Regions from separate parts of the Amycolatopsis sp. NPDC049688 genome, predicted to be linked through region 2. Evidence: riboswitches for the same ligand, from Rfam matches in the RefSeq annotation. Region 2 holds a riboswitch; the other holds the start of a gene.
What was found. A riboswitch is a leader RNA that binds a small molecule or an ion and turns the genes downstream of it on or off. The one in region 2 is predicted to bind thiamine pyrophosphate.
Positions count from the first base shown of each region.

Region 1 (6,851 bases), on a different contig from region 2:
TCGCCCGGCACCTCCTCGCCCAGAGGCACTTCACGCAGCAGGGCGCGAAGCAGCACCTCCTCGCCGTCCACCGCTCCCGGCACCCGGACTCCCGGCATGGCCGCGACCAGCGGAGCCAGAACCGGGTCGCCGCCGAGGACGCGGGTGACGGCCACGGGGTCGGCGTCGAGGTCGAGCAGCCGGCGCACCCGGCTGACGGCGCTGCCGAGGTCGCGCAGGTCGGTGAGCATCAGCTCGCAGCGCACGTGGTCCGGCGACGGCGTCAGGCGCACCACGCCGGTGCCGTGCGCGAGCCGCAGGGTGCGCGCGTAGGACTCCGAAGTGACTTCCTCGACGTCCGGAATCGCGTTGTCCGCGAAGAAGCGAAGCAACCCCGAAGCGTCGAAGGGCGGCCGGAACGGCAGCCGCAGGCTGAGCCGCGTCCCGGTCACGTCGCTCTGCCGTCCCCGTCGTGAAGCAGCGAAGGCGCGAAGCTGCGAAGGCGTCGTCGCGAACACCTCGCGGATCGTCTCGTTGAACTGCCGCACGCTGGAGAAGCCCGCCGCGAAGGCGACGTCCGTCAGCGGCAGCCCGGACATCTCGATGAGCAACCGCGCCGAGTGCGCGCGGTGCGCCCGGGCCAGGGCCAGCGGGCCCGCGCCCAGCTCGGCGGTGAGCACCCGGCCGAGCTGGCGTTCCGAGTAGCCGAGCCGCCGGGCGAGGCCGGGGACGCCTTCGCGCTCGACGGTCCCGTCGGAGATCAGGCGCATCGCCCGCGCGGCCAGGTCGGCGCGCACGTTCCAGTCCGGCGAGCCGGGGACCGCGTCCGGCAGGCAGCGCCGGCAGGCGCGGAAGCCGTTGGCCTGCGCGGCCGCCGACGTCGGGAAGAAGCGGACGTTCTGCACCTTCGGCGTCGACGCCGGGCACGACGGGCGGCAGTAGATCCCGGTGGTGCGGACGGCCATGATGAACTGGCCGTCGAAGCGCGAGTCGCGGGCGGTGACCACGCGGTAGCAGCGTTCGGCGTCGCGCCAGAGGGTTTCGGTGACCATTGCTCCGAGCATGCCAGCAGGTCAGCGCCGTCGCTGGCGGAAATCCGCCACGGCGTTGGGTGCGTGGGGCGGGACCGGGGCCGCCACGTAGACTGCGGGGTCGTGAGCCTCACCCTCGGTATCGTCGGCCTGCCCAACGTCGGCAAGTCCACCCTGTTCAACGCGCTGACCCGCAACGACGTGCTCGCCGCGAACTACCCGTTCGCGACGATCGAGCCGAACGTCGGGGTCGTGCCGCTGCCGGACCCCCGGCTGGACAAGCTGGCCGAGCTGTACAAGTCGGAGAAGACGGTGCCGGCCGTGGTGTCCTTTGTGGACATCGCGGGCATCGTGAAGGGCGCGTCCGAGGGCGCCGGGCTGGGCAACAAGTTCCTGGCGAACATCCGTGAGGCCAACGCGATCTGCCAGGTCATCCGCGTGTTCGACGACCCCGACGTGGTGCACGTCGACGGCCGGATCGACCCGTCGAGCGACATCGAGACGATCAACACCGAGCTGATCCTCGCCGACCTGCAGACCCTCGACAAGGCCCTGCCGCGGCTGGAGAAGGAAGCGCGGACGAAGAAGGAGAACAAGCCCGCGCTCGACAACGCCCAGAAGGCGAAGGAAATCCTCGACGCCGGCCGCACGCTGTTCCAGGCGCAGAAGGAAGTCGACTTCGACGCGCTGCGCGAGCTGAGCCTGCTGACGACGAAGCCGTTCCTGTACGTCTTCAATGCGGACGAATCGGTGCTGACCGACGACGCCCGCCGCGAGGAGCTGACGAAGCTGGTCGCGCCGGCGGACGCGGTGTTCCTCGACGCGAAGGTCGAGGCGGAGCTGCTGGAGCTGGACGACGAGGAGTCGGTCCGCGAGCTGCTCGAGTCGGTGGGCCAGCCGGAGCCGGGCCTCTATTCGCTGGCCCGCGCGGGCTTCCACACGCTCGGCCTGCAGACGTACCTGACGGCGGGCCCGAAGGAATCCCGCGCGTGGACGATCCCGCAGGGCGCCACGGCCCCCCAGGCGGCGGGCGTCATCCACACGGACTTCGAGCGCGGCTTCATCAAGGCGGAGATCGTCTCGTACGACGACCTGATGGAGGCGGGCTCGATGGCGGCGGCGAGGGCCGCGGGCAAGGTCCGCATGGAGGGCAAGGACTACGTCATGGCCGACGGCGACGTGGTCGAGTTCCGCTTCAACGTGTAACGGTCAACTACTGATTGTTGTTTTCATTGGGCGCAGGATATACTGCGTCCAATGAAAGCTTCGCCGAGTCTCCTGCCGCTCCTGCGTTCGCGCATGCAGGGTGAGCTGCTCGCGATCCTCCTGCTGCACCCGGAGCGCGAGTACAGCATCACCGAGCTCGCCGAAGCCTGCGGAGTCTCGCCGACGGCCGTCCTGCGGGAGGTCGAACGGCTCGTCGAGGGCGGCATCCTGGAAGACCGGCGGGTCGGGCGGAGCCGGCTCGTCAAGGCCCGGACCGACACCCCGCTCTACCGGCCGCTGAGCGAGCTCATGGCGGTCACCTTCGGGCCGCTGCCGCTGCTTGCCGAGGCCCTTTCCGGTCTGCAGGGCGTGCGCGAGGCCTACATCTACGGGTCATGGGCTGCGCGCTACCTCGGTGAACCGGGGCCGCCGCCCGGGGACGTCGACGTCCTCGTCGTCGGCTCGCCCGATCCGGACACGCTCTTCGACCTGGCCGAGGACGTGTCGCGGCGGCTGGGCCGCGAGGTCAGCGTCCACCGGATCTCGCCCGAGTCGTGGGCGGCCAGCAGCACGGACCCGTTCGTCACCAGCGTGCGTGAGCGTCCGCTGGCCCCGTTGCTCCTCGACCAGGAGGCCCGATGACCCGGTGGAACCAGGGGCGCGCCACGGTCGACGCGCTCATCGCCCGCGGCTCCCTCGAACGCGTCCCGGCGTCGCGGGAGGCCGCGGAGGCGGAGATCGCCAGGGCCCGCACGCACGTCGCTTCGGCGCGGCAGCTGCTGGGCTCGGATCCGGAAGGCGCCTACACGCTGGCGTACGACGGCGCGCGCCGCGCGTTGGCGGCCGTCCTCCAGAACCAAGGTCTGCGCGCGACGAGCCGGGGTGGCCACATCGCCGTCTACGAAGCGGTTCTCGCGCAGCTCGATCCGCCGCTGGGGCCGCTGCTGCGTCCCTTCAACCGGATGCGGATCCGGCGCAACGAAGTCGCCTACCGGTCGTCCGAGGCGCCTTCGGTGACCGCCGCGGACGTGACGGCCGATGTGGCGAAGGTCGAGGACCTGATCGGGGTCGCCGAGAAGACGATCCCGAACATGTCGCGGTACTGATGGCGCCCCGCCCGCTGACCGCCACCGAGCGGACGACGCTGGACACGCTGCTCGCGAAGGACTTCCCAGGTGCCGCGGAACTGCGGGCGCAGGCCGCCACCGCCCGGGTGACCGGGCGGTGCGGCTGCGGGTGCCCGAGCATCAACCTGCAGGTCGACCGGACGCTGCCGGTCGCGGCGGTCGCCGACGACCCGGTCGCGATCGAAGCCGACGCACCCGGCGGCGGGCTCATCGTGTTCGTCGACGACGGCCGGTTGTCGTGCCTCGAGTACTGGACGACGGCCGACGAGCCGCCCGCCGAGTTCCCGCCGCCCGGGCGGATCCGCTAGCCGAGCAGGCCCAGCAGGGCGATCGCGATCAGCACCACCGCGGGGGCGAGGGCGTTGATCCAGGCGCGCTGAGCGGCGGTGGGGGCGGTGTTCATGGGCGTTCCCTACGGGCGAACCGAATGCTTCCGCAGGAACCTCGCGCCGATCATGCCCCGCGTTAGCGGCTGTGATCGAACTCTCAGCCGTCCAGGTGACGGCGGTGGCGGGCGGTGAACCAGAGCACCCCGCCGGCCGCCGCCACCATCGTCGCGAACGCCGCCGTGCCGACCACGATTGCCTGAGTCATCTGTGTCTCCCTCCCGAAGGTTGCGGTAACCGGGAGACGCCGGAGCGGCTTCATGGTGCACTCAGCGTAGCCAGGATCACAGCACCGCGTCGATCTGTTCGGCCAGGTCGAAGTCCTTCGCCGTCAGGCCGCCCGCCGAGTGCGTGGAGAGCCGGAACGTCAGCGTCCGCCAGCGGATGTCGATGTCCGGGTGGTGGTCGGCGGCCTCGGCGAGCTCCGCCACCCGGTTCACCACCTCGATCGCCCGGGGGAAGCTTTCCAGCTCCACCTCGCGGGAGATCACCGCGCCGGTGCGGACCCAGCCTGCGCGGAAGCCCAGCCGCCGGTCGGCCTCGGAGTCGCTCAAGATTTCCGTCATGTCTCCATCGTCCTGCGTCCTGGACTACGCTGCACGGTTGCCACGGGAGTCCGGTGAGCCGGGCTGAGAGGCGGGTCACCCGCGACCGTTCGCACCTGACCGGATCATGCCGGCGAAGGGAGGGCTGCCCTCCTCGTCCGGCGAAGTGCAGGAGGGTAGATGAAACGCAGGGCTGTGCGCGCCGCGACGGCCATCGCCGCCGTCAGTGCCGTCGCCGCGGCGTGCTCGCTGTCGGACGGGTCCGGTGGCACGCAGCAGACGCCCACCGTCACCCTCGTGACGCACGATTCCTTCCTGGCGCCGCAGGAGGTGCTCGACGCCTTCCAGAAGCAGTCGGGCATCAAGATCTCCGTGCTCAAGCAGGGTGACGCCGGCTCGCTGACCAACAAGCTCGTGCTGACGAAGGCCAACCCGATCGGCGACGTCGCGTACGGCGTCGACTCCACCTTCGCCTCGCGCGCGCTCAGCGAGGGCGTCTTCGAGCCCTACACCAGCCCGGAGGCCGACCGCGGGCCGCAGCGCTACGCCGTCGACCCGGAACACCGGCTGTCCGCGGTCGACGTCGGCGACGTCTGCGTCAACGTCGACACGAACTACTTCACCGCCAAGGGGATCCCGGCGCCGTCGACCTACGACGACCTGGCCGACCCGAAGTACAAGGACCTGCTGGTCGCCGAGGACCCCGCCACGGCGTCGCCCGGCCTGGCGTTCCTGCTCGGGACCATCGCCAAGTACGGCGAATCCGGCTGGAAGGACTACTGGGCGAAGCTGAAGGCCAACGGCGTCAAGGTGGTCAGCGGCTGGGAAGAGGCCTACACCAAGCAGTTCTCCGGCTCGTCCGGCAAGGGCCCGCGGCCGATCGTCGTCTCGTACGCGTCGTCGCCCGCCGCCGAGGTCGGCGACGACGGCAAGCCGCGCACCAAGGCGCTGCTCGACACCTGCTACCGGCAGGTCGAGTACGCCGGCGTGCTGGCGAACGGCAAGCAGGCCGACAACGCGCACAAGGTCGTCGACTTCCTGCTCTCCCAGCAGTTCCAGGCGACGGTCGCCGCCAACATGTACGTCTACCCGGCCCGCCAGGGCGTCGACCTGCCCGCGGGCTGGGCGCAGGTCGCGCCGCTGCCGCAGAAGCCGCAGACGCTGCCCGCGGACCAGGTGCAGGCGGGCCGCGAGAAGTGGATCGGCGAATGGCGCACGCTCGTGCAGCAGTGACCTCCGGGGGCTCCGCCACCCGGAGCCCCCGGACAGCGGCAGTGGCCCCGCCCCGGACGTCCCGCGGGTTCGGCTTGGCGCTGCTCGGGCTCGCCCCCATCGGGTTCCTGGTGGTGTTCTTCGCCTGGCCGGTCGTCGCGATCGTCGGCCGCGGGTTCGCCGACGGCGGCCTCGACGTCGTGCTCGGTGATCCACGGACCTGGCAGCTGGCCGCGTTCACCCTCGGCAGCGCGGCCGCGTCGACGGCCGTCGCGGTGCTGGCCGGGCTGCCGGTGGCGTTCCTGCTGGCCCGGGTGCGGCTGCCCGGCGTCGGCCTGGTGCGGACGCTGGTGCTGGTGCCGTTCGTCCTGCCGACCGTGGTCGTCGGGCTGGCGTTCCGCGCGCTGTGGCCGGACGGCGGCGTGCTGCCGATCGTGCTGGCCAACGCGTTCTTCAACGTCGCCGTCGTCGCGCGGACCGTCGCCGGGCTGTGGGCGCGGCTGGACGCGCGGACGACCGATGCCGCCCGCGCGCTCGGTGCCTCGCCGTGGCGGGCCTTCCGGTCGGTGACGCTGCCCGCGCTGGCTCCCGCGATCGCGTCCGCCGCGGCCGTCGTGTTCCTGTTCTGCGCCACCAGTTTCGGGGTCGTCCTCATCCTCGGCGGGGCCCGGTACCGGACCCTGGAAACCGAGATCTACCTGCGGACCGTCGACCTGCTGGACCTTTCCGGGGCGGCGGCGCTGTCGCTGATCCAGTTCGCGGCCGTGGTCGCCGCGCTGGTGCTCGGCGGGCTGGCGCGGCGGCGGAAGGAGGGCGCCCGGACCGGCTCGGGCCCGGCGCGGCGCCCCCGGGGTGGCGAGTGGTGGGTCGTCGGTGCCGCGGGTGTCGTGCTGGCCACGCTGGTGACGCCGATCGTCGCGCTGCTCGCCGAGTCCCTGTCCACAGAGGACGGATGGAGCTTCGCCGGGTACCGCGCCCTCACGAGCACCGGTGAGAAGGGGGCGCTGCAGGTGTCCGGCTGGGACGCCGCGCTGAACTCGCTGAAGGTGGCGATCGACGCGACCCTGCTCGCGATGGTCGTCGGCGTGCTCGCGTCCGTCGTCCTGGTGGCGTTGCGGCGCTCGCCGGCCAGAGCCGCGCGCGGGCTGGGCGAGACGATGGACGCCGTGCTGATGCTGCCGCTCGGGGTCTCGGCGGTCACCGTCGGGTTCGGCTACCTCGTCACGCTCGACGCGCTGCCCGGCGACCTCCGGACCTCGCCGTACCTGGTGCCGCTGGCCCAGGCGCTGGTGATCATCCCGTTGATCGTCCGGATGGTGCTGCCGGTGCTGCGCTCGGTCGACGTCCGGCTGCGGCAGGCCGCGT
Region 1 is NZ_JBFANY010000020.1:28,446-35,296, reverse strand. Features, by position in the region: gene AB0J55_RS39975 (AlkA N-terminal domain-containing protein) at 1-1,031, opposite strand, end outside; gene ychF (redox-regulated ATPase YchF) at 1,134-2,216, shown strand; gene AB0J55_RS39965 (winged helix-turn-helix transcriptional regulator) at 2,268-2,858, shown strand; gene AB0J55_RS39960 (hypothetical protein) at 2,855-3,322, shown strand; gene AB0J55_RS39955 (hypothetical protein) at 3,322-3,651, shown strand; gene AB0J55_RS39950 (4a-hydroxytetrahydrobiopterin dehydratase) at 4,014-4,295, opposite strand; TPP riboswitch at 4,328-4,434, shown strand; gene AB0J55_RS39945 (thiamine ABC transporter substrate-binding protein) at 4,455-5,507, shown strand; gene AB0J55_RS39940 (iron ABC transporter permease) at 5,483-6,851, shown strand, end outside.
Region 1: linked by a shared signal. The riboswitch ahead of AB0J55_RS39945 (thiamine ABC transporter substrate-binding protein) and the one ahead of thiO (glycine oxidase ThiO) in region 2 are both predicted to bind thiamine pyrophosphate.

Region 2 (6,851 bases):
TCCTTCGCCTTCGACGCCTTCGACTGGCGGACTCGCAGCCGATGGCGCTCGAAACGACGCACCTCCCGCTCGGCCGGTTCCGCGGGCTGCGCAAGCACGTCTCGGCCGGCGGTTCGTTGTACGCCGTTCTGCGCGAGCACTACGGCGTCGAACTCGAGCGCGCGGAAGAGACGATCGAGACGTCGCTGGCGGGTCCGCAGGAAGCGGAGATGCTCGGCGCGGACGTCGGCATGCCGGTGCTGATGCTGACCCGTCATTCGTTCGCCACCGACGGCAAGCCGGTCGAGTTCGCCCGCTCGGTCTACCGCGGCGACCGCTACAAGTTCGTGACGACGCTGCTGCCGTAGGGCGCGGTTGACGGGGATCTCCGGGCGCGGTGGAGTGAGCACGTGACTGCCACGGAAGACACCGGTATCCGATGGGGGACGCACGCCGCTCGCGGCGTGCTCACCACCACGATCCTCGGATCGGGCATGGCGATGCTCGACGGCACCATCGTCAACGTCGCCCTGCCCCGCATCGGCGCCGAGCTCGACGCCTCCGTAGCGGGGCTCCAGTGGATCCTCGACGGCTACATGCTGGCCCTGGCCGCGCTGATCCTCGTCGCGGGCTCGCTCGGCGACCGGTACGGCCGGCGCCGGATGTACCTCGTCGGCGTCGTCTGGTTCGGCGTCGCCTCCGGCCTGTGCGCCGCGGCGCAGTCCACCGAGATGCTCGTCGCCACCCGGATCCTGCAGGGCATCGGCGGCGCGCTCCTGACGCCGGGGTCGCTGGCGATCCTCCAGGCGTCCTTCGCGCACGACGCCCGCGCCCGCGCGATCGGCGCCTGGTCCGGCCTCGGCGGCATCGCGGCCGCCGCCGGGCCGCTGCTCGGGGGCTTCCTCGTGCAGGTGTGGTCGTGGCGGCTGGCGTTCCTGATCAACGTGCCGATCGCGGTCGCCGTGGTGCTCATGGCGCGCAGGTTCGTCCCGGAATCCCGTGATCCGGACGCCACCGGGCACCCGGACTTCGGCGCCGCGGCCCTCGGCGCCCTCGGCCTCGCGGGGATCACCGGGGCGCTGGTGGAGGCGCCCGCCCGCGGCGTCGGCGACCCGATCGTGCTGGTCGCGGGCCTGCTGGGGATCGCGGGGCTGGCCGCGTTCGTCGCCGTCCAGCACCGCTCGCACGAGCCGCTCGTGCCACCGTCGCTGTTCCGCGACCGCACGTTCACCCTCTCGAACGCGCTGACGTTCGTCGTCTACGCCGCGCTCGGCGGGGTGATGATGCTGCTGGTCATGCAGCTGCAGGTCTCGCTCGGCTACTCGCCGACCGCGTCCGGGCTGGCCGGGCTGCCGCTGACGGTCATCATGCTGCTGCTCTCGGGCCGCTCCGGCGCGCTCGCCCAGCGCATCGGACCGCGGACGCAGCTGGTGGTCGGCCCGATCGTGGTCGGCATCGGGATGCTGCTGATGCTGCGCATCGCGCCCGGCGCGTCCTACCTCGGGACGGTGCTGCCTGCGGTGGTCGTGTTCGGCCTGGGCCTGGCGACGGTGGTGGCCCCGGTGACCGCGACGGTGCTCGCCGCGGCCCCGGACCGGTACGCCGGTGTCGCGTCCGGCGTCAACAACGCCATCGCCCGGTCAGGAGGCCTGCTGGCGGTCGCGGTGCTGCCGGCGGCGGCCGGGCTGACCGGCGAGGCGTACGCGGACCCGGTCGCGCTGACGGCCGGCTGGCGGACGGCGCTGGTCATCTGCGCGGCGTTGGCGATCGCCGGCGGCCTGATCGCGCTGGGCATCCACAACGGCGTCCTGGCCCCGCCGGAGACGGCCAAGCCGGACGACGAGTGTCCGCACCTGGGCGAGTGCTACCACTGCGGTGTCGAGGGCCCGCCGACGCACATCCGCGGCGGCGGGACCCCGGTCGCCGGCTCCTAGCCCGCGAGGATCTCGGCGAACAGCGCCGGGTCGGCGTTGCCGCCCGAGACGAGGGCGACCGTCTTGCCCGGCGGCAGCTCGCCGGCGTGGGACAGGTACGCCGCCGTCGTCACCGCGCCGCTGGGCTCGGCCACCAGCCGGGCCTTGCGGGCCAGGACGCGGACCGCCTCGCGGATCTCGTCCTCGGTGACCGTCACCATCCCGTCGACGACTTCCCGCAGGTGGGCGAAGGTCAACTCGGACGGCTGGGACCGCAGGCCGTCGGCGATCGTCTTGGCGCGGTCGGCCTGCGGCCAGCGGACCAGCTCACCCCGCTGGAGGCTGTCGGCGGCGTCCGCGGCCAGCGCGGGCTCGACGCCGATCACGCGCGCCCGCGGGCAGCGGGCCCGGATCGCCGTGCCGACGCCGGCCGCCAGCCCGCCGCCGCTGACCGGGACCAGCACCACGTCGACGTCCGGCAGGTCCTCGGCGATCTCCAGGCCGGCCGTGCCCTGCCCGGCGATGATGGCCGCGTGGTCGAAGGGCGGGACGAGGGTCAGCCCGCGTTCGGCGGCCAGTTCACGCGCTTTGCCCTCGTGCTCGCCGATCGGCACCTCGATCACCTCGGCGCCGTACGACCGGGTGGCTTCGACCTTGATCCGCGGCGTGACGTCCGGTACGACGATCACTGCGGGCACTCCGTACCGCTGCGCGGCGTACGCGACTGCCTGCGCGTGGTTGCCGCTGGAGTACGCGATGACGCCGCGGGCGCGGGTCGCGTCGTCCAGGGTGGCGATGGCGTTGAACGCGCCGCGCACCTTGAACGCCCCGACCGGTTGCAGGTTTTCGGGTTTGAGCCACAGGGTTCCGCGGGGATCCCAGGTCTGGGGCAACAGGGGCGTGCGCACGGCGACATCGGCGACGCGCTTCGCGGCGGCCTCGATGTCAGAGATCGTCACCAGTTCCATGTGCCGAGTATGTCAAGAAAACGTCCGGACTGGAGTGTCTATTATGGACAGACGAAGTGGTCCTCCTCACGCTGCGGCAACGAGGGGAGTGCCTCACGCGCCTTAAGCGTTGGACAGGGGAGAACACGGACTACCTAGATCGGGATCATGAGCAAGGAGAACGTAGCGGCTTCGGCAGAGGAGAAGAAGGAAGAGAAGTCGGGCCTGCGGATCGCGCAGGTACTGGCAGCGGCGCTGGCGGCGGTGACCGCGGCGCTGCTCGGCTCGACACTGGGCGTGGCGGGCACGGTGATCGGCGCCGGCGTGGCGAGCGTGGTGTCGACGGTCGGCAGCGAGCTGTACCTGCGCTCGCTGGAGCGCACCCGCGCGGCGGCGCTCAAGGCGCGTCAGCTGGCGACGTCGGGCATCCGGCGGCGCGGGCCCGCGGTCGACATCACCGAGCAGCCGACGGTCCAGCTGGAGAAGCCCACGACGGCGCCCGCGCTGTCCGCGCGGCTCAAGAAGCTGCGCTGGCCGTTGGTCATCGGCACGAGCCTGGCGGCGTTCGCGGTGGCGATCCTCTCGATCGTCGGCTTCGAGTCGGCGACGGGCACCCAGATCGGCGGCGGGACGGGCGCGAGCATCGGCAAGATCTTCGGCGACTCGGGCCGCTCGAAGCCGACCCCGTCGACCACCGTTCCGACCAGCACGGACGACACTCAGGTCTCCCCGACGGAGACGACGACCACGCCGTCGCAGACCTCGACGGCACCGACGACGTCGTCCGAGACCCCGACGACCACCCCGAGCACGACGACCGAGCAGCCGTCGACCTCGGCGCCGGCGACCACGGCGACCCCGCCGACCAGCAAGGGCGCGGCAACGACGCCGACCCCGTGATCAGGGCAGCCGGGCCCGCAGCTCCCGCGCCGCGGCCTCGGGATCCTCGGCTTCGGTGATCGCCCGGACCACGACGATCCGTGACGCCCCGGCTTCCAGCACCGAGGGGAGCCGGGGCTCGTCGATGCCGCCGATGGCGAACCACGGCCGGTCCGGCGCCCAGGCCGCCGTCGCGCGCACCAGGTCCAGGCCCGGGGCCGGGCGGCCCGGCTTGGTCGGCGTCGGCCAGCACGGGCCCGTGCAGAAGTAGTCCACGCCGGGCTCCGCGGCCGCGGCGAGCGCCTGGTCGAGCGAATGCGTCGAACGGCCGATCACGACGTCGTCGCCCAGGATGCGGCGGGCCAGTGGCACCGGGATGTCGTCCTGGCCCAGGTGCAGCACGTCGGCACCCACCGCCAGCGCCACGTCGGCGCGGTCGTTCACCGACAGCAACGCGCCGTGCCGGGCGCACGCCTCCGCCAGCACCTCCAGCGCCGCGATCTCGCCGGCCGCCTCCAGGGCGCCGGTCTTGTCGCGCAGCTGGACGATGTCGACGCCGCCGGCCAGGGCCGCGTCGGCGAAGGCGGCCAGGTCCCCACGCGAGGTGCGGGCGTCCGTGCAGAGGTACAGGCGCGCCGAGTCGAGGCGGGCGCGGATCTTGTCACCGGAGAGGGCGGGCATAGCGGCGACCGTACCCCGCCCGTTAAGGTGGAGGTGTCCGCACGGGAGCCCGAGGCACGGGCTGAGAGGGAGCTGCCGCTCCGACCGTGGAACCTGATCCGGGTCATGCCGGCGCAGGGAGCGTGATTCCATGACGAACCTGGCTGTGGTGGGCGGCGGCGTGATCGGCCTCGCCGCCGCGTGGCGCGCCGCCGCGAAAAACCACCAGGTCACCCTGTACGACCCCGAACCCGCCCGCGGCGGTGCGTCCTGGCTGGCCGGCGGCATGCTCGCGCCCGTCACCGAGGCGTGGCCCGGCGAGGAGGACGTCCTCCGCCTCGGTGAGGAGTCGCTGAAACGGTGGCCGGATTTCGCGCGTGACCTGCGGGAAGAGGGCTTCGATCCGGGGCTGGCCGGGCACGGGACGCTCGTCGTCGCCTTCGACAGCGCCGACGCCGGCTACCTCGACATCCTGGCGGCCCACCTGCACGAACTCGGCCGCGCGGCCGAGCGGCTCACCGGCCGGGGAGCCAAACGGCTCGAACCGGGCCTCGGATCCGTCCGAAGCGGACTGCACGTGCCCGGCGACCTGGCCGTGGACAACCGGAAACTCCTGCAAGCCCTATACGCGGCGTGCCACCGGCGAAACGTCCGGTTCGTGCGAGAGCGCGTCGAAGAACTCCCGGACGCCGAAGCCGTCGTCCTCGCCGCGGGCGCCTGGACCGGGCGCCTGCACCCGCTGCTCGCCGACGCCGTCCGCCCGCTCAAGGGCGAAATCCTCCGGCTCAAGGCCCGCCGCGGCTGCCTGCCGCCGCCTGCGCACACCGTCCGGGCCGTCGTCGAAGGCCGCCCGATCTACCTCGTCCCGCGCGGTGACGCCGAGCTCGTCCTCGGCGCCACCCAGTACGAGGCCGGGTTCGACCGGGCCGTCACCGCCCGCGGGGTGCGTGAGCTGCTCGAAGGCGCCGAACGCGTCTTCCCCGCGATCACCGAGTACGAACTGGCCGAGACCGCCGCGGGCCTGCGGGCCGGCAGCCGGGACGCGCTGCCGTACCTCGGTGCCTTGGACGGCGGGGTTTTCGCCGCGACCGGGCACCACCGCAACGGCCTGCTGATGGCCCCGGTGACCGCGGACGCCGTGGTCGCCTGGCTCGAGGGGGACGAGCCGCCGGACGGCACCGCGGCCGCGTCCCCCGCCCGCCTGCACCGGAAGGAGCACGTGTGATGGAGATCAAGCTCAACGGCGAGTGGACGGCGTTCCCCGACGACGCCACCGTCGCCGACGTCCTCGACGCCACCGGCGGGCAACGGCCCGGGATCGCGGTCGCGGTCGACGGCGTCGTCGTCCGCCGCGCCGACTGGGCGGCCACCACCGTGCCCAAGGGTGCGGTCCTCGACGTGCTCACCGCGGTCCAGGGAGGCTGAAGTGGACGAAGAACCCCTGGTCATCGGCACGACCAAGCTGACGTCCCGGCTGATCATCGGCACCGGCGGCGCGGCCAACCTGGCCGTGCTGGAACGCGCGCTGGTGGCGTCCGGCACCGAGCTGACCACCGTTGCCATGCGCCGCGCCGACGCCGAAGGCGGCTCCGGCGTCATCGAACTGCTCAAGCGGCTCGGCATCGAGCTGCTGCCGAACACGGCGGGCTGCCGGACGGCCGCCGAAGCCGTGCTCACCGCCCAGCTCGCGCGGGAGGCCCTGGAAACCGACCTGGTCAAGCTCGAGGTGCACGCCGACGACCGGACGCTGCTGCCGGACCCGATCGAAACCCTCGACGCCGCCGAACGGCTGGCCGCCGACGGGTTCACCGTGTTCGCCTACACGAACGACGACCCGGTGCTCGCGCTGCGCCTGGAGGAGGCCGGCTGCGCCGCGGTGATGCCGCTGGGCGCGCCGATCGGCACCGGGCTCGGGATCCGGAATCCGCACAACATCGAGCTCATCGTGTCGCGGGCGGGTGTCCCGGTCATCCTGGACGCCGGGATCGGCACGGCGTCGGACGCGACCCTCGCCATGGAGCTCGGCTGCGCCGCCGTCCTGCTGTCGACCGCGGTCACCCGGGCCGCCGATCCCGAGCGGATGGCCGCGGCGATGCGCTCCGCCGTCGTCGCCGGTCACCTGGCCCGGGGCGCCGGGCGGGTGCCGCAGCGTTTCTGGGCTCAGGCGTCGAGTCCACCCCGGTGAACCAGGGCGCCTTCACGCCGAGTGTGCACCGCCAGCCCGTAAGGTGGACGGCATTTCCGGGGCACAGGGCAGAAGGAGCCAGCCGTGACGAGCACATCGGTCCAGGACGTCTCGGGCAGGTTGTACCTCGCCGTGGGCAGGCTGTCCCGGTCACTGCGGCAGGCCGGTGTGCCGGGGCCGGGCCACGGCGCCATCTCGGCGCTGGCGACGCTGGTCCACGCGGGCCAGCTCCGGCTCGGTGACCTCGCGGCCAAGGAGGGGGTGGCCGCGGCGACCATGTCGCGGATC
Region 2 is NZ_JBFANY010000019.1:74,318-81,168, reverse strand. Features, by position in the region: gene AB0J55_RS39265 (GntR family transcriptional regulator) at 1-347, shown strand, start outside; gene AB0J55_RS39260 (MFS transporter) at 390-1,913, shown strand; gene AB0J55_RS39255 (threonine/serine dehydratase) at 1,910-2,860, opposite strand; gene AB0J55_RS39250 (hypothetical protein) at 3,008-3,739, shown strand; gene thiE (thiamine phosphate synthase) at 3,740-4,399, opposite strand; TPP riboswitch at 4,431-4,536, shown strand; gene thiO (glycine oxidase ThiO) at 4,530-5,603, shown strand; gene thiS (sulfur carrier protein ThiS) at 5,603-5,803, shown strand; gene AB0J55_RS39230 (thiazole synthase) at 5,805-6,563, shown strand; gene AB0J55_RS39225 (MarR family transcriptional regulator) at 6,648-6,851, shown strand, end outside.